3 regions of the Massilia sp. GER05 genome follow, and region 3 is predicted to be linked to each of the others. Evidence: predicted binding sites of a transcription regulator. Region 3 holds the regulator's gene; each other region holds the start of a gene.

Region 1 (4,103 bases), 1.8 Mb from region 3:
GCGCCTTCGCCCTGCCGATGGAACTGTCCGGCGGCGAACAGCAGCGCGTGGCGATCGCCCGCGCCATCGTCAACCGCCCGCAGATCATCCTGGCCGACGAACCGACCGCGAACCTCGACCGCGCCGCGGCCGACAAGGTCATCGACGCGCTGCACGCATTCCACGCCGTGGGCGTCACGTGCGTCATCTCGACCCACGACGACCAGATCCTGGACAGCGCTGCGCGCGTGATCCGCCTCGAACACGGCCATGTGACGGGAGGTGGCGCATGAACATCTGGTTCCGCCAGCACCGCTTCGCGCTCGGCGCCGCGCTGTCCCACGTGCGCAAGGCGCCGGGCAGCTTTTTGTTCAACGTGCTCGTCGTCGCCGTCGCGCTGGCCCTGCCCTTCGCCGGCGTCACCCTGCTCGACAATGTGCGCCCGTTATCGCAAGAACTGTCCGTCGATCCGGAAATCAGCCTGTTCCTCAAGACCGACACCCCGCGCGACCAGGCCCAGGCCCTCGCGCCGCAGCTGCAGCAGATCCTGCACGGCAGCCATGCGAAGGTCAGCTTCGTGCCGCGCGAACAGGCGCTGGCGAGCCTGAAGGAAAAGAGCGGTCTCACGGACGTGATCGAGACGCTGGGCGACAACCCGCTGCCGGACAGCTATGTGATGAAGCTGGAAGGCTTCGCCAGCGGCGCCGACGCCGCGCGCGTGGACGGCCTGGCCGAGCAAATGCGCGCCCTGCCGGACGTCGACTCCGTGCAAATCGACTCGGCCTGGGTGAAGCGCCTCGCAGCCCTGCTGGGCATACTGCGCCTGGCGCTGCTGCTGCTCGCGATCACGCTGGGCGTCGTCGTGATCGCCGTCGTGTTCAACACGATCCGTTTGCAGGTGCTGACGCAGCGCGAGGAAATCGCCGTGTCGAAACTGCTGGGCGCGACCGACAACTTCATCCACCGCCCGTTCTACTACACGGGCGCCCTGCTGGGCCTGTGCGCGGGTGCGGTGGCGCTGGGTGCCGTTACGCTGGCGCTGCGTCCGCTGAACACGGCCATCGCCGAGTTTGCCCGGCTGTACGCGTCGGAATTCCAGCTGGCGCCGCTGCCGCCGCTGGGCATGGCGGCCTTGCTGGCGATCAGTGCCGGGCTGGGCCTCGTTGGGGCCATGTTGTCGGTGCAGAGGCATCTGGCGCGGCTCAAGTAAGCATTCTTTTTTCGCCCGCCCCGTGAACCCGTCCGCTGCTGGCCAGTCAAATCCGGCAGCGGACGCGAGGCATCCACCTACATGGCAACGTGCGCCAGCCAACAGAAAGCGCAGCACGCGTCGCCTAACCTGTCTTCTACCGATTTCAAACGATATGAGCGTCACATTTGAGCCGTATCAACTGAACCGCGCGTACCTGCTCTACAGTTGAATCGAACCGTTTTTTTTGATTCCTGCGGGCAATACTTTAATGAAACTTAAACCCATCGTAAGGGATATGGTGGCGCCTAGCACTCACCTCAAGAGAGTGCTAATATTACGTCAGACTATCGCGGGAAATGGTTTTGATAGCACCGTCAGCATCCCGACTACAAGCCAGCCAGCTGCGCCTTCGGGGCTCTGGAGATGGCGAGACGATGCAGCAGTTTATCTACGAGGGAGTGACTATGTCCGCACAATCCGCATTGGTTCCGGCCGGCAGTCATGCACTGGGACTGGGTTTCAGTGGCAATCTCGGTAATATCGACGCCTATATCTCGGCAGTGAACCGCCTGCCGATGCTGTCCCACGAGGAAGAAGTTTCCCTGGCTAAGAGCCTGCAGGAAAAGAATGACCTGGACGCGGCCCAGAAACTGGTGCTGTCGCACCTGCGCCTGGTCGTGTCGATTGCACGCGGCTACCTGGGCTATGGCCTGCCGCACGCCGACCTGATCCAGGAAGGCAATATCGGCCTGATGAAGGCAGTCAAGCGTTTCGACCCGAACCAGGGCGTCCGCCTGGTGTCCTACGCCATGCACTGGATCAAGGCCGAGATGCACGAATACATCTTGAAGAACTGGCGTCTGGTCAAGGTTGCAACGACCAAGGCGCAGCGCAAGCTGTTCTTCAACCTGCGCAGCAACAAACAGGGCCTGGACGCCATGTCGCCGCAACAAGTCGACGACCTGGCGAAGATGCTCGACGTGAAGCGCGAAGAAGTGATCGAGATGGAAACGCGCCTGTCCGGCCGCGACATCGCGCTGGAAGCGCCGACCGACGACGAAGACGACAAGTTCTCGCCGATCGCCTACCTGTCCTCGGACCAGCAGGAACCGACCAAGGTCCTGGAAGCCGAAGAAGTGGTGCGCCTGCAATCGGAAGGCCTGGAAACGGCCCTGTCGAAACTCGACCCGCGCTCGCGCCGCATCGTGGAAGCGCGCTGGCTGGCCAACGACGACGGCTCGGGCGCCACGCTGCACACGCTGGCCGAGGAATTCGGCGTGTCGGCCGAGCGTATCCGCCAGATCGAATCGGCCGCGCTGAAGAAGATGAAAACCGCGCTGGCGGCTTACGTGTAAGCCGTTTGCAGCCCAACGACAAAGGCACCCCAGGGTGCCTTTTGTTTTTTGGACATGCCGTCTACGAAATCGTGCGCCCGAATCTGCCAGCGAATGCCTGGAGCCTGGCAGGGTCGAAGGCGCCCACGATGTTCGGATACCTGAAGCCCCCGACGACGTGGTGATACATGACGTGGTAGGCATCGTCGGCATTGTGGAGGTCGCGGATGTCGTCCATGTCGACCGCGTACAGGTAAGGAAAGACGCCCCGCAGGAAATCGAAGAAATCGGGGATGGGGATGCGCTGGAATACGTTCAGGCACCAATGGTTCAGTTCGAGGGTGACCGTCGGCTTGCAGGTCGACAGCGTGTCGCGCAGGCCTTCGATGACGTCGCGCTCGAATCCTTCGACATCGATCTTGATGAAATCGACGCCGTCCAGGTTGGCGCCCTGGATGAACGTATCGCCCTGGGCAATCTCGATCGCCTCGACCTGGTGCCCCGCCGATGCCTGCATCTTGTTCGATACGAATCCACCTGAACGGTTATTGGCGGAAAACGTCAGCTCGAAACGCCCTTCGGTCTTGCCCAGCCCGAGGTTCAGCGCGGTCACGTTGTGCAATCCCGATGCGTCCAGGTTCTTTTTCAGGAACCCGAACGTGGTCGGGGACGGTTCGAAGCTGACGACCCGGCGCGCGCGGCTGCCGAACAGGATCGACGTGCAACCGATATTGGCGCCGATGTCGAGGACGGTGTCGGACGGTGCCACCAATGAATCGAACAGTTGGACCATGTGGGGTTCGAATACCCCGCGGATGTGGTCCAGGTAGTTGTCGTCGGACTCGATACGGTAGTACTTGCCACCAATGTCCGTCGTCACGTGACCGGGACCATCGGCGTCGGGCGCGTCGGTCACCCCGGGCGCCTCGGACGCTTCCATGGCAGGTTCGGGAGCGTCGGCTGCCTCGTCTTTGTTCGACACCGGGGATGGGCGCTTGAAATAGCTCAGCAACATCTTCAACGTTCTCTCCACAAGTCATTAACGATAGGGTGCGGAGGGCACGATAGCACGGCCGGACGAGCGCAAGACTCACCAATTATCAAACGCGCCGCTACGCCAGCTTCGCCTTGAAGAACGTCATCGTCCGGCCCCACGCCAGTGTCGCGGCCGCTTCGTCGTAGCGCGGCGTCGTGTCGTTATTAAAACCGTGCTCCACGCCCGGGTAGACGAAGTGCTGGTAGTCGACGCGGTTCGCCTTCAGCGCGGCCTCGTACGCGGGCCAGCCGGCCAGGATGCGCTCGTCCTTGCCGGCGTCATGGATCAGCAGGGGCGCGCGGATGCGGGCGACGTCGGCCGCGGGCGGCTGCATGCCGTAGAACGGCACCGCGGCGGCCAGGTCCGGCAACTGCGTCGCGAGGTAGTTGGCGATGCCGCCACCGTAGCAGAAGCCCACCACGCCCACCTTGCCCGTGCCCTGCGGCAGCGCGGCCAGCGCGTGGGCGGCGGCGATGAAGTCGGCGCGCGTCTTCGCCTGGTCGAGCTTGGGGAAGAGTTCGCGGGCCTTGTCTTCGTCGCCCGGATAGCCGCCCAGCGGGGT
Region 2 (4,103 bases), 690 kb from region 3:
AGTCCGGACAAAAGAAAAAGCCCGCAGGGCGCGAACCCTGCGGGCTTCCGGTGCGACGTAGTACGGCGCGGGGACCGGCTATTACATCATGCCGTCCATGCCCATGCCGCCCATGCCGCCCATGCCACCCATGCCGCCAGCGGCCGGCTTGTCTTCGACGACTTCCGAGACCATGCAGTCGGTGGTCAGCATCAGGCCGGCGATCGACGCTGCGTTCTGCAGGGCCGAGCGGGTGACCTTGGCCGGATCCAGCACGCCCATTTCGACCATGTCGCCATAGGTGCCGTTCGAGGCGTTGTAGCCGTAGTTGCCCTGGCCGTTGATGACGGCGGCGACGACGACGGACGGCTCTTCACCGGCGTTCTGGACGATCATGCGCAGCGGCTCTTCCATCGCGCGCAGGACGATCTTGATGCCGGCTTCCTGGTCCGGGTTGTCGCCCTTGACCTGCAGTGCGGCGCGGGCGCGCAGCAGGGCCACGCCGCCGCCCGGGACGATGCCTTCTTCGACGGCAGCGCGGGTGGCGTGCAGCGCGTCTTCCACGCGTGCTTTCTTCTCTTTCATTTCGACTTCGGTCGCGGCACCGACGCGGATCACGGCAACACCGCCGGCCAGCTTGGCCACGCGCTCCTGCAGCTTCTCACGGTCGTAGTCCGAGGTCGCTTCTTCGATCTGGATGCGGATCTGCTTGACGCGCGCTTCGATCGCTTCGGCGGCACCGGCGCCATCGATGATGATGGTGTTTTCCTTGCCGACTTCGATACGCTTGGCCTGGCCCAGTTCGTTCAGCGTGACCTTTTCCAGGGTCAGGCCGACTTCTTCCGCGATCACCTGGCCGCCGGTCAGGATGGCGATGTCTTCCAGCATGGCCTTGCGACGGTCGCCGAAGCCCGGGGCTTTCACTGCAACGGTCTTCAGGATGCCGCGGATGTTGTTGACGACCAGGGTCGCCAGCGCTTCGCCTTCGATGTCTTCGGCGACGATGACCAGCGGACGGCCAGCCTTGGCGACTTGCTCCAGCACCGGCAGCAGGTCACGGATGTTCGAGATCTTCTTGTCGCACAGCAGGACGAACGGGTTCTCGTGAACGGCAACCTGCTTGTCCGGGTTGTTGATGAAGTACGGCGACAGGTAGCCGCGGTCGAACTGCATGCCTTCCACGATGTCCAGCTCGTCGTTCAGCGACTTGCCGTCTTCGACGGTGATGACGCCTTCCTTGCCGACTTTTTCCATCGCCTCGGCGATGCGCTCGCCGACGGACGAATCCGAGTTGGCCGAGATGGTACCGACTTGCGCGATCTCTTTCGAGGTCGTGGTCGGCTTGGCGATCTTCTTCAGTTCTTCGACGGTGGCGGCGACGGCCTTGTCGATGCCGCGCTTCAGGTCCATCGGGTTCATGCCGGCGGCAACGAACTTCATGCCTTCGCGGACGATGGCTTGCGCCAGCACGGTCGCGGTGGTGGTGCCGTCACCGGCGTTGTCGCTGGTCTTCGATGCGACTTCCTTCACCATCTGCGCGCCCATGTTCATGAGCTTGTCTTTCAGTTCGATCTCTTTGGCGACCGAGACACCGTCCTTGGTGACGGTCGGGGCGCCGAACGAACGTTCCAGCACGACGTTGCGGCCTTTCGGGCCCAGGGTGACTTTGACTGCGTTGGCCAGGATGTTGACACCCTCGACCATCTTGGCGCGTGCTACGTCGCCGAACACTACATCTTTAGCTGCCATATTTGATTCTCCGATTTTTCAGGAAGTTATTGGACGAATTACTGGGCCACGACGGCCATGATGTCTTCTTCGCGCATGACCAGCAGCTCTTCGCCGTTGACCTTGACGGCCTGGCCCGAGTACTTGCCGAACAGGACGCGGTCGCCGACTTTCACTTCCAGCGGACGGACGTTGCCGTTCTCTTGCACTTTGCCGTTGCCAACGGCCAGCACTTCACCTTGGTCCGGCTTCTCGGCCGCCGCATCGGGGATGATCAGGCCGGATGCAGTCTTGGTTTCCTGGTCGAGACGCTTCACGATCACGCGATCGTGCAATGGGCGAAGGTTCATGCAAAACTCCTTTTAGTTGGTTTGACGAGCTATCCAGGGACCGCAGCCAGCCATCCTCGGGATCGACTCACTGCGGCGTAGAAAGGTTTGTTAGCACTCTCTACTAACGAGTGCTAATTATAGGGACGATAATTTGGCATTTCAAGCCACAGTGTTCGGGTTTTAACGGAATTTTTTGCGGTTTCGCAACCGATTCGGACGGGCCGGGACAATACGGAAGGCGCGCCGCCGGATGCGCGACCGGGCGGCGGTTGATGAATGCATAAGCACATGAGGGTAACATCGAACGTCCGCGACAGGGCGCACGATCGCACGGGAGCGCGCGCCTGTTGACGAAAAATTCAAGACGATCCTATAGTTACGGATGATTTCCGAATTCCAAGACCTCTCCGATAAGATCGACCGGCTCGCCCAGTTGACCCAGGCGCTGCGCAGCGAGAACTATTTGCTGCGCCAGGCGAACGCCTTGCTCAGCGCGGAAAACGTCGACTTCAAGAACCGGCTGATCGCGGCCCAGCAGCGCGTCGAAGCCCTGCTGGCGCACCTCGAACCCGCGCCCGAAACGACGACCGACGACGCCGAGGCCCCGCAATGATCCAACTGGACGTAACCATCATGGGCTTGCCGTATCGCCTGGCGTGCCGCGACGGCGAAGAGAAGACGCTGCGCGAAGCCGTGGCCTATCTCGACGGCAAAATGTGTGCATTGCGCGACTCGGGCAAGGTCAAGGGCACGGACCGCATCGCCGTGATGGCGGCGCTGTCGGTGGCCGCCGAATTCCTGTCCGTGAAAGCGCCGCAGGGACCCTTGGCGGACCTGACGATCCTGGAAGTCAAGCAGAAACTCGAGGCGATGCACACGGTGTTGGATGCCGCACTCTCGGCCGACCAAAACCTGGCCTGAGCCTAAAAACGTTTGACATGCCCGGCCATCGTAGTAAACTGCCGTCTACCCTGCGGTGTTCGAGATTTGCCATATATTCCTTGAACCATTCTTTCGCATAGGTTGTGGAACATGTTTGGTGGGCGCGATCGTCGCTAGTTCGACGAACCCGAAATTGAACTGACTACGACCACCTTGAGCCATCAGGTTCGGGATGCCGGCAAAAACGGCACAGGCGGGGATATATTCCGAAGCGGTTGCGTACGATAAGTTCGCAGCCGCTTTTTCATTTGTGCTGACGAATGGAGACCCGCGCATGCGCTACTGGTTGATGAAATCCGAACCCGATGAAGTGAGTTTCGCCGACGTCCTCAAGGCGCCCGGCAAGACGGTCGCCTGGTTCGGCGTGCGCAACTACCAGGCCCGCAATTTCATGCGCGACCAGATGGAGGTCGGCGACGGCGTCCTGTTCTATCACTCCAGTTGCGCGGTGCCGGGCGTGGCGGGCATCGCGAAGGTGGCCAGCGGCGCGTATCCCGATGCGTCGCAGTTCGACCCTTCCAGCCATTATTTCGATCCAAAGGCGACGCGCGAGCAGCCGCGCTGGATCTCCGTCGACGTGACGGCGGTGACGGAAGGGCGTTATCTGCCGCTGACCGAGATGCGTGGCGTGCCGGCGCTGGAAGACATGGTGCTGCTGCAGAAGGGCAGCAGGTTGTCCATTTCACCGGTCACGAAAGGGCAGTGGGACAAGGTGCTGGAGATGATGGGCGTTGCGTGACGCTTGGTGGGCTCGGGGAGCCCACCCTACGATGATCGGAGTCGTAGGGTGGGCACCCCGTGCCCACGCGGACGTTCGCAGATGGTCAGTCGTAGGTGGGCACCCCGTGCCCACGCGGACGTTCACAGATGGTCAGTCGTAGGGTGGGCACCCCGTGCCCACGCGGACGTTCGCAGATGGTCAGTCGTAGGGTGGGCACCCCGTGCCCACGCGGACGTTCGCAGATGGTCAGGCGTGAACGGCCCGCTTGTTCGCACCGGAATACGCCCACCCCAACATAATGAGCCCCGCCACGATCATCGGCAGCGACAACACCTGCCCCGACGTGATCGGCAACCCCATCACATGCGTCTCCCAATCGGGCACGCGGAAATACTCCGTGA
Region 3 (4,103 bases):
GCCCTGGGCGTAGCTGACGCGGCTGCTGGATTTGTGGCTGATCTCGATGCGCTCGCCGATGCCGGCGAACAGCACGGTGTGGTCGCCCACGATGTCGCCGCCGCGCACGGTGGCGAAGCCGATCGTCGACGGGTCGCGCTCGCCCGTCACGCCTTCGCGGCCGTAGACGGCACATTCCTTCAGGTCGCGGCCCAGCGCGTCGGCGATCACTTCGCCCATCTTGAGCGCGGTGCCGGACGGGGCGTCGACCTTGTGGCGGTGGTGGGCCTCGATGATCTCGATGTCATAGCCCTCCGAGAAATTCTTGGCTGCCATTTCCAGCAGCTTCAGCGTGACGTTCACGCCGATGCTCATGTTCGGGGCGAACACGATCGCGGTCTTCTCGGCGGCGGCGCGGATGGCGGCCTTGCCGGCGTCATCGAAACCGGTGGTGCCGATGATCATCTTGATGCCGTGCGCGGCGCAGTACTCCAGGTGCTGCAGCGTGCCTTCCGGGCGCGTGAAATCGATCAGGAAGTCGGCGTCCGCCAGGCCCTTGGCCAGGTCGGACTGGATCACGACGCCGGTCAGCTGGCCGGAAAACGCGCCGGCGTCCGAATTGATGAACGGGTTGCCTTCGCGGTCGAGGGCGCCGGCGAGGACGACGTCCGGCGCGGCGGCGATGGCTTCGATCAGCATGCGGCCCATGCGGCCGCTGGCGCCGGCAACGGCGATTTTCAGTTGGGTCATTATTGTCCTCCGCCGCCTTTCGCAGCCTCGTCGCGCTTGCGCTTGAGCTCGTCCAGCGATTCCTGCTCGGTCTTGGTTTCGTATTTCGAGATGCCGATCAGGCGATTGATGTATTCGCGTTCCGTCGGCAGGTTGCCGCCGTCGAAGTGGTCGACCTTGTCGTCCTTGAAGTAGACGGTGACGCGGCTGGTGGTCAGCTCGCCGTTACCGCGCGCAAGGTAGAACGGGTAATCCCAGCGGTCCTTGTGGAAGGCGTCCTGCAGCAGCGGGCTGCCGAGGATGAATCTCACCTGGTCGCGGGTCTGGCCGACCTTCAGCTGGTTCAGCATTTCCTGCGACACGAAATTGCCCTGCTGGATGTCCGGCCGGTACGGCGAGAAGATCCAGAGGAATTTCTGCAGCTTGGTGACGGTCGTCGTCTGCGCGCCCGAATTCGCGATTGCCGCGGACTTGCCGGCATCGGCGGCGACCGCGTCGGGGGCGGTGCTCACCGGCGCCGCCGGCTTGGTCTGGTTACGCCAGGCCGCGCAGCCGGACAGCGCCAGCGTCATGCAGGCGAGGCCGGCCACGAGCGCTGCCCGTGCGTGGGAACGATGGAAAACGGCTTTAGTGCGCATATCTGACCTTAAAATCGATGAGGCGGGAGCTTGTAAAACGCTATATCATAAAGCACTCCGCCCATATCCGAGTAACAAAACATGAGCAACAATCCAACCGACCTGAAAGCCAGCGGCCTGAAAGCGACCTTGCCTCGGCTAAAAATCCTGGAAATTTTCCAGAACAGCGCGGTGCGGCACCTGACGGCGGAAGACGTCTACAAGACCTTGCTGAACGAAAACATGGACGTGGGCCTGGCGACCGTCTACCGGGTGCTGACCCAGTTCGAACAGGCCGGCCTCCTGAACCGCAATCACTTTGAAACCGGCAAGGCGATCTACGAGCTGAATGCCGGCTCGCACCACGACCACCTCGTGTGCCTTGACTGCGGCCACGTGGAAGAGTTCTACGACGACGAAATCGAAAGCCGCCAGCAGAAGATCGCCAGCGAACGCGGCTTCAAGATCGCCGAGCACGCCCTGGCCATCTACGGCCACTGCCAGAAGACGGATTGCCCGCACCGGCACTAAGAGCGCGACCTGGTAGGGTGGGCGGAGGGCCGCCCACCCTACCTTCAAGAATGGCTCAGCGCGCTCGACAGCAGCTTGGCCGTGATGTCGACGATCGGGATCACGCGCTCATAGGCCATGCGCGTGGGTCCGATCACGCCGAGGGTGCCGACGATCTTGCCGTTCACTTCGTACGGCGCGGTGACGACGCTCATCTCGTCCATCGGCACGAGCTTCGATTCGCCGCCGATGAAGATCTGCACGCCGCCGGCCTTGCTGGACACATCGAGCAGCTGCATCAGGCCCGTCTTCTGCTCGAACATCTCGAACATCTGGCGTAGCGAGCTCATGTTGGACGACAGGTCGGCCACCGAGAGCAGGTTGCGCTCGCCTGCGATGATCATGTCGTCCGTCTCGGCCAGCGCCTCGCTGCCCGCCTCCACCGCGGCCTGCATCAGGCGGCCCATGTCGTCGCGCAGCTGGCGCAATTCTCCCGTCAGGCGCGCGCGCACCTGGTCGAACGACAGGCCGGCGAAATGCTGGTTCAGGTAATTCGCGGACTGGATCAGCTGGGACGGCGAATAATCGACGTCGGTCAGCAGCAGCCGGTTCTGCACGTCGCCGCGCGGGTCGACGATGACGAGCAGGATGCGCTTTTCCGACAGGCGTAAAAATTCGATCTGCTGGAACGCCGATTCGCGCCGCGGGCTCTGCACGACGCCGGCGAACTGCGACAGCGACGACAGCATCTGCGCCGCGTTCGCGATCACCTTCTGCGGCTGGTGCGCGGGCAGGCGCATGCCGGCTTCGACCGCGTTCTCGTCGATCTGCTGCACGGTGAGCAGCGTGTCGACGAACAGGCGGTAGCCGCGCGGTGTGGGAATGCGGCCGGCCGACGTGTGCGGACTGGCGACGTAGCCCATTTCCTCGAGGTCGGCCATGATGTTGCGGATCGTGGCCGGGGAGAGGTCGAGGCCGGAGATCTTCGACAGCGCGCGCGAACCGACCGGCTGGCCGTCGGCGATGTAGCGCTCGACCAGGGCTTTCAACAGGGTTTGTGCACGGTTATCGAGTTGCATGGTCTAGCCAGGATTTCGTTTCATTTATGTCATTATGCACGTTCGATGCGTGCTTGTGCTTTATCCGCGCTGTTGTTCGTGTTCGCGCGTGAGCCAGTCCAGCAACTCGTCGAAGTCGCGCACGATCGCATCCGGCACCACTTCGTGCTCCATGTGCTTCGTCGAGCCCGTGCGGTTCATCCAGACGGCGCGCAGGCCGGCGCGCTGGGCGCCCCGCACGTCGAGCAGCACGTCGTCGCCGACGTAGACCGCATCCTCGGGCGCCACGCCCAGCTCCTTGCAGGCGGCCAGGAAGATCGCCGCATCCGGCTTGGCGACGCCGAACGCCGACGCCGCCACCGACACCTTGAAATGGTGCGACAGGCCGATCGTGCGCAGGTCGGCGTTGCCGTTCGAGATCGACCCGATCAGTACGCGGTTCTTCAGTTTCAGCAAGCCCGGCAGCACGTCGTCGTACGGGATCACGGCATTGCGCGCGGCGAAGAACTGCGCCATCGCGTGCTCGACCTTGGCGGCATCCTCGCCGGCCTGCTGGAAGGCGTCGACGAGGCCGGCATGGCGCAGCTTGCCGAGGTCGAGGTGAAATTCGGGCTTCTTCGCCAGCAGCTCCAGGCGCGCCTGGCGCAGGGTGTCGATGGTGAAGCGCTCGGCCACGCGCGGCGCGTGCTCGCGCAGCCACGCGAACAGCTTCTCTTCGGCCTGCAGGATCACGGGGGCGATGGGCCACAACGTGTCGTCGAGGTCGAACAGGATGGCCTTGGGCCAGGCGCGGCGCGTGTTCATGGTCGGGATTGCGGCTCCGGAAACGAAGCTTGGAGAGTGGAAAGGAGCGGTCCAAGCATAACGAGGGCAGCGCCGAAAAGCAATGGCGCGCCGGACACGGGCTCATGGTTACACCGTGATACAAAGCCAAATAGGGCCGCCGCTTGCCAAATGCACTAAAATGATGGGCATTTTTCTATTCGGCCGTACCGGCGCAGCGTCCGCGCGCCACCCATTCCACTGTGGAGATTTTATGAAGAGCTCGATCCTGCGTGCCGGCGTTGTAGCGCTGGCATGCGCGCTGGGCCTGTCCGCCTGCGGCGGCGGGAGCGGCGACCTGTACCTGACCGGCGCGGTCTATAACGTCACCAAGGACGGTCTGGTGCTGACGAATAACGGCGAAGACCTGGCCGTGACGACGCCCTAC

Evidence for each region. The regulator HrcA, encoded in region 3, represses chaperone genes, less so after heat shock. The targets are predictions, from matches to a motif close to TTAGCACTCNNNNNNNNNGAGTGCTAA.
Region 1: rpoH (RNA polymerase sigma factor RpoH) is a predicted target of HrcA. The motif match lies at 1,477-1,503, and genes of this name have one in related genera.
Region 2: groES (co-chaperone GroES) is a predicted target of HrcA. The motif match lies at 2,148-2,174, and genes of this name have one in related genera.

What each region holds. Positions count from the first base shown of each region.
Region 1 is NZ_CP178858.1:7,007,754-7,011,856, forward strand. Features, by position in the region: gene ACL58G_RS30845 (cell division ATP-binding protein FtsE) at 1-272, shown strand, start outside; gene ftsX (permease-like cell division protein FtsX) at 269-1,189, shown strand; gene rpoH (RNA polymerase sigma factor RpoH) at 1,636-2,526, shown strand; gene ACL58G_RS30860 (FkbM family methyltransferase) at 2,588-3,520, opposite strand; gene ACL58G_RS30865 (dienelactone hydrolase family protein) at 3,618-4,103, opposite strand, start outside.
Region 2 is NZ_CP178858.1:2,238,861-2,242,963, forward strand. Features, by position in the region: gene groL (chaperonin GroEL) at 82-1,728, opposite strand; gene groES (co-chaperone GroES) at 1,767-2,057, opposite strand; gene ACL58G_RS10005 (hypothetical protein) at 2,422-2,652, shown strand; gene ACL58G_RS10010 (cell division protein ZapA) at 2,649-2,960, shown strand; RNA gene ssrS (6S RNA) at 3,005-3,185, shown strand; gene ACL58G_RS10020 (EVE domain-containing protein) at 3,256-3,720, shown strand; gene lgt (prolipoprotein diacylglyceryl transferase) at 3,949-4,103, opposite strand, start outside.
Region 3 is NZ_CP178858.1:1,550,810-1,554,912, reverse strand. Features, by position in the region: gene dapB (4-hydroxy-tetrahydrodipicolinate reductase) at 1-729, opposite strand, end outside; gene ACL58G_RS06910 (outer membrane protein assembly factor BamE) at 729-1,346, opposite strand; gene fur (ferric iron uptake transcriptional regulator) at 1,428-1,856, shown strand; gene hrcA (heat-inducible transcriptional repressor HrcA) at 1,901-2,914, opposite strand; gene ACL58G_RS06895 (HAD family hydrolase) at 2,975-3,697, opposite strand; gene ACL58G_RS06890 (hypothetical protein) at 3,930-4,103, shown strand, end outside.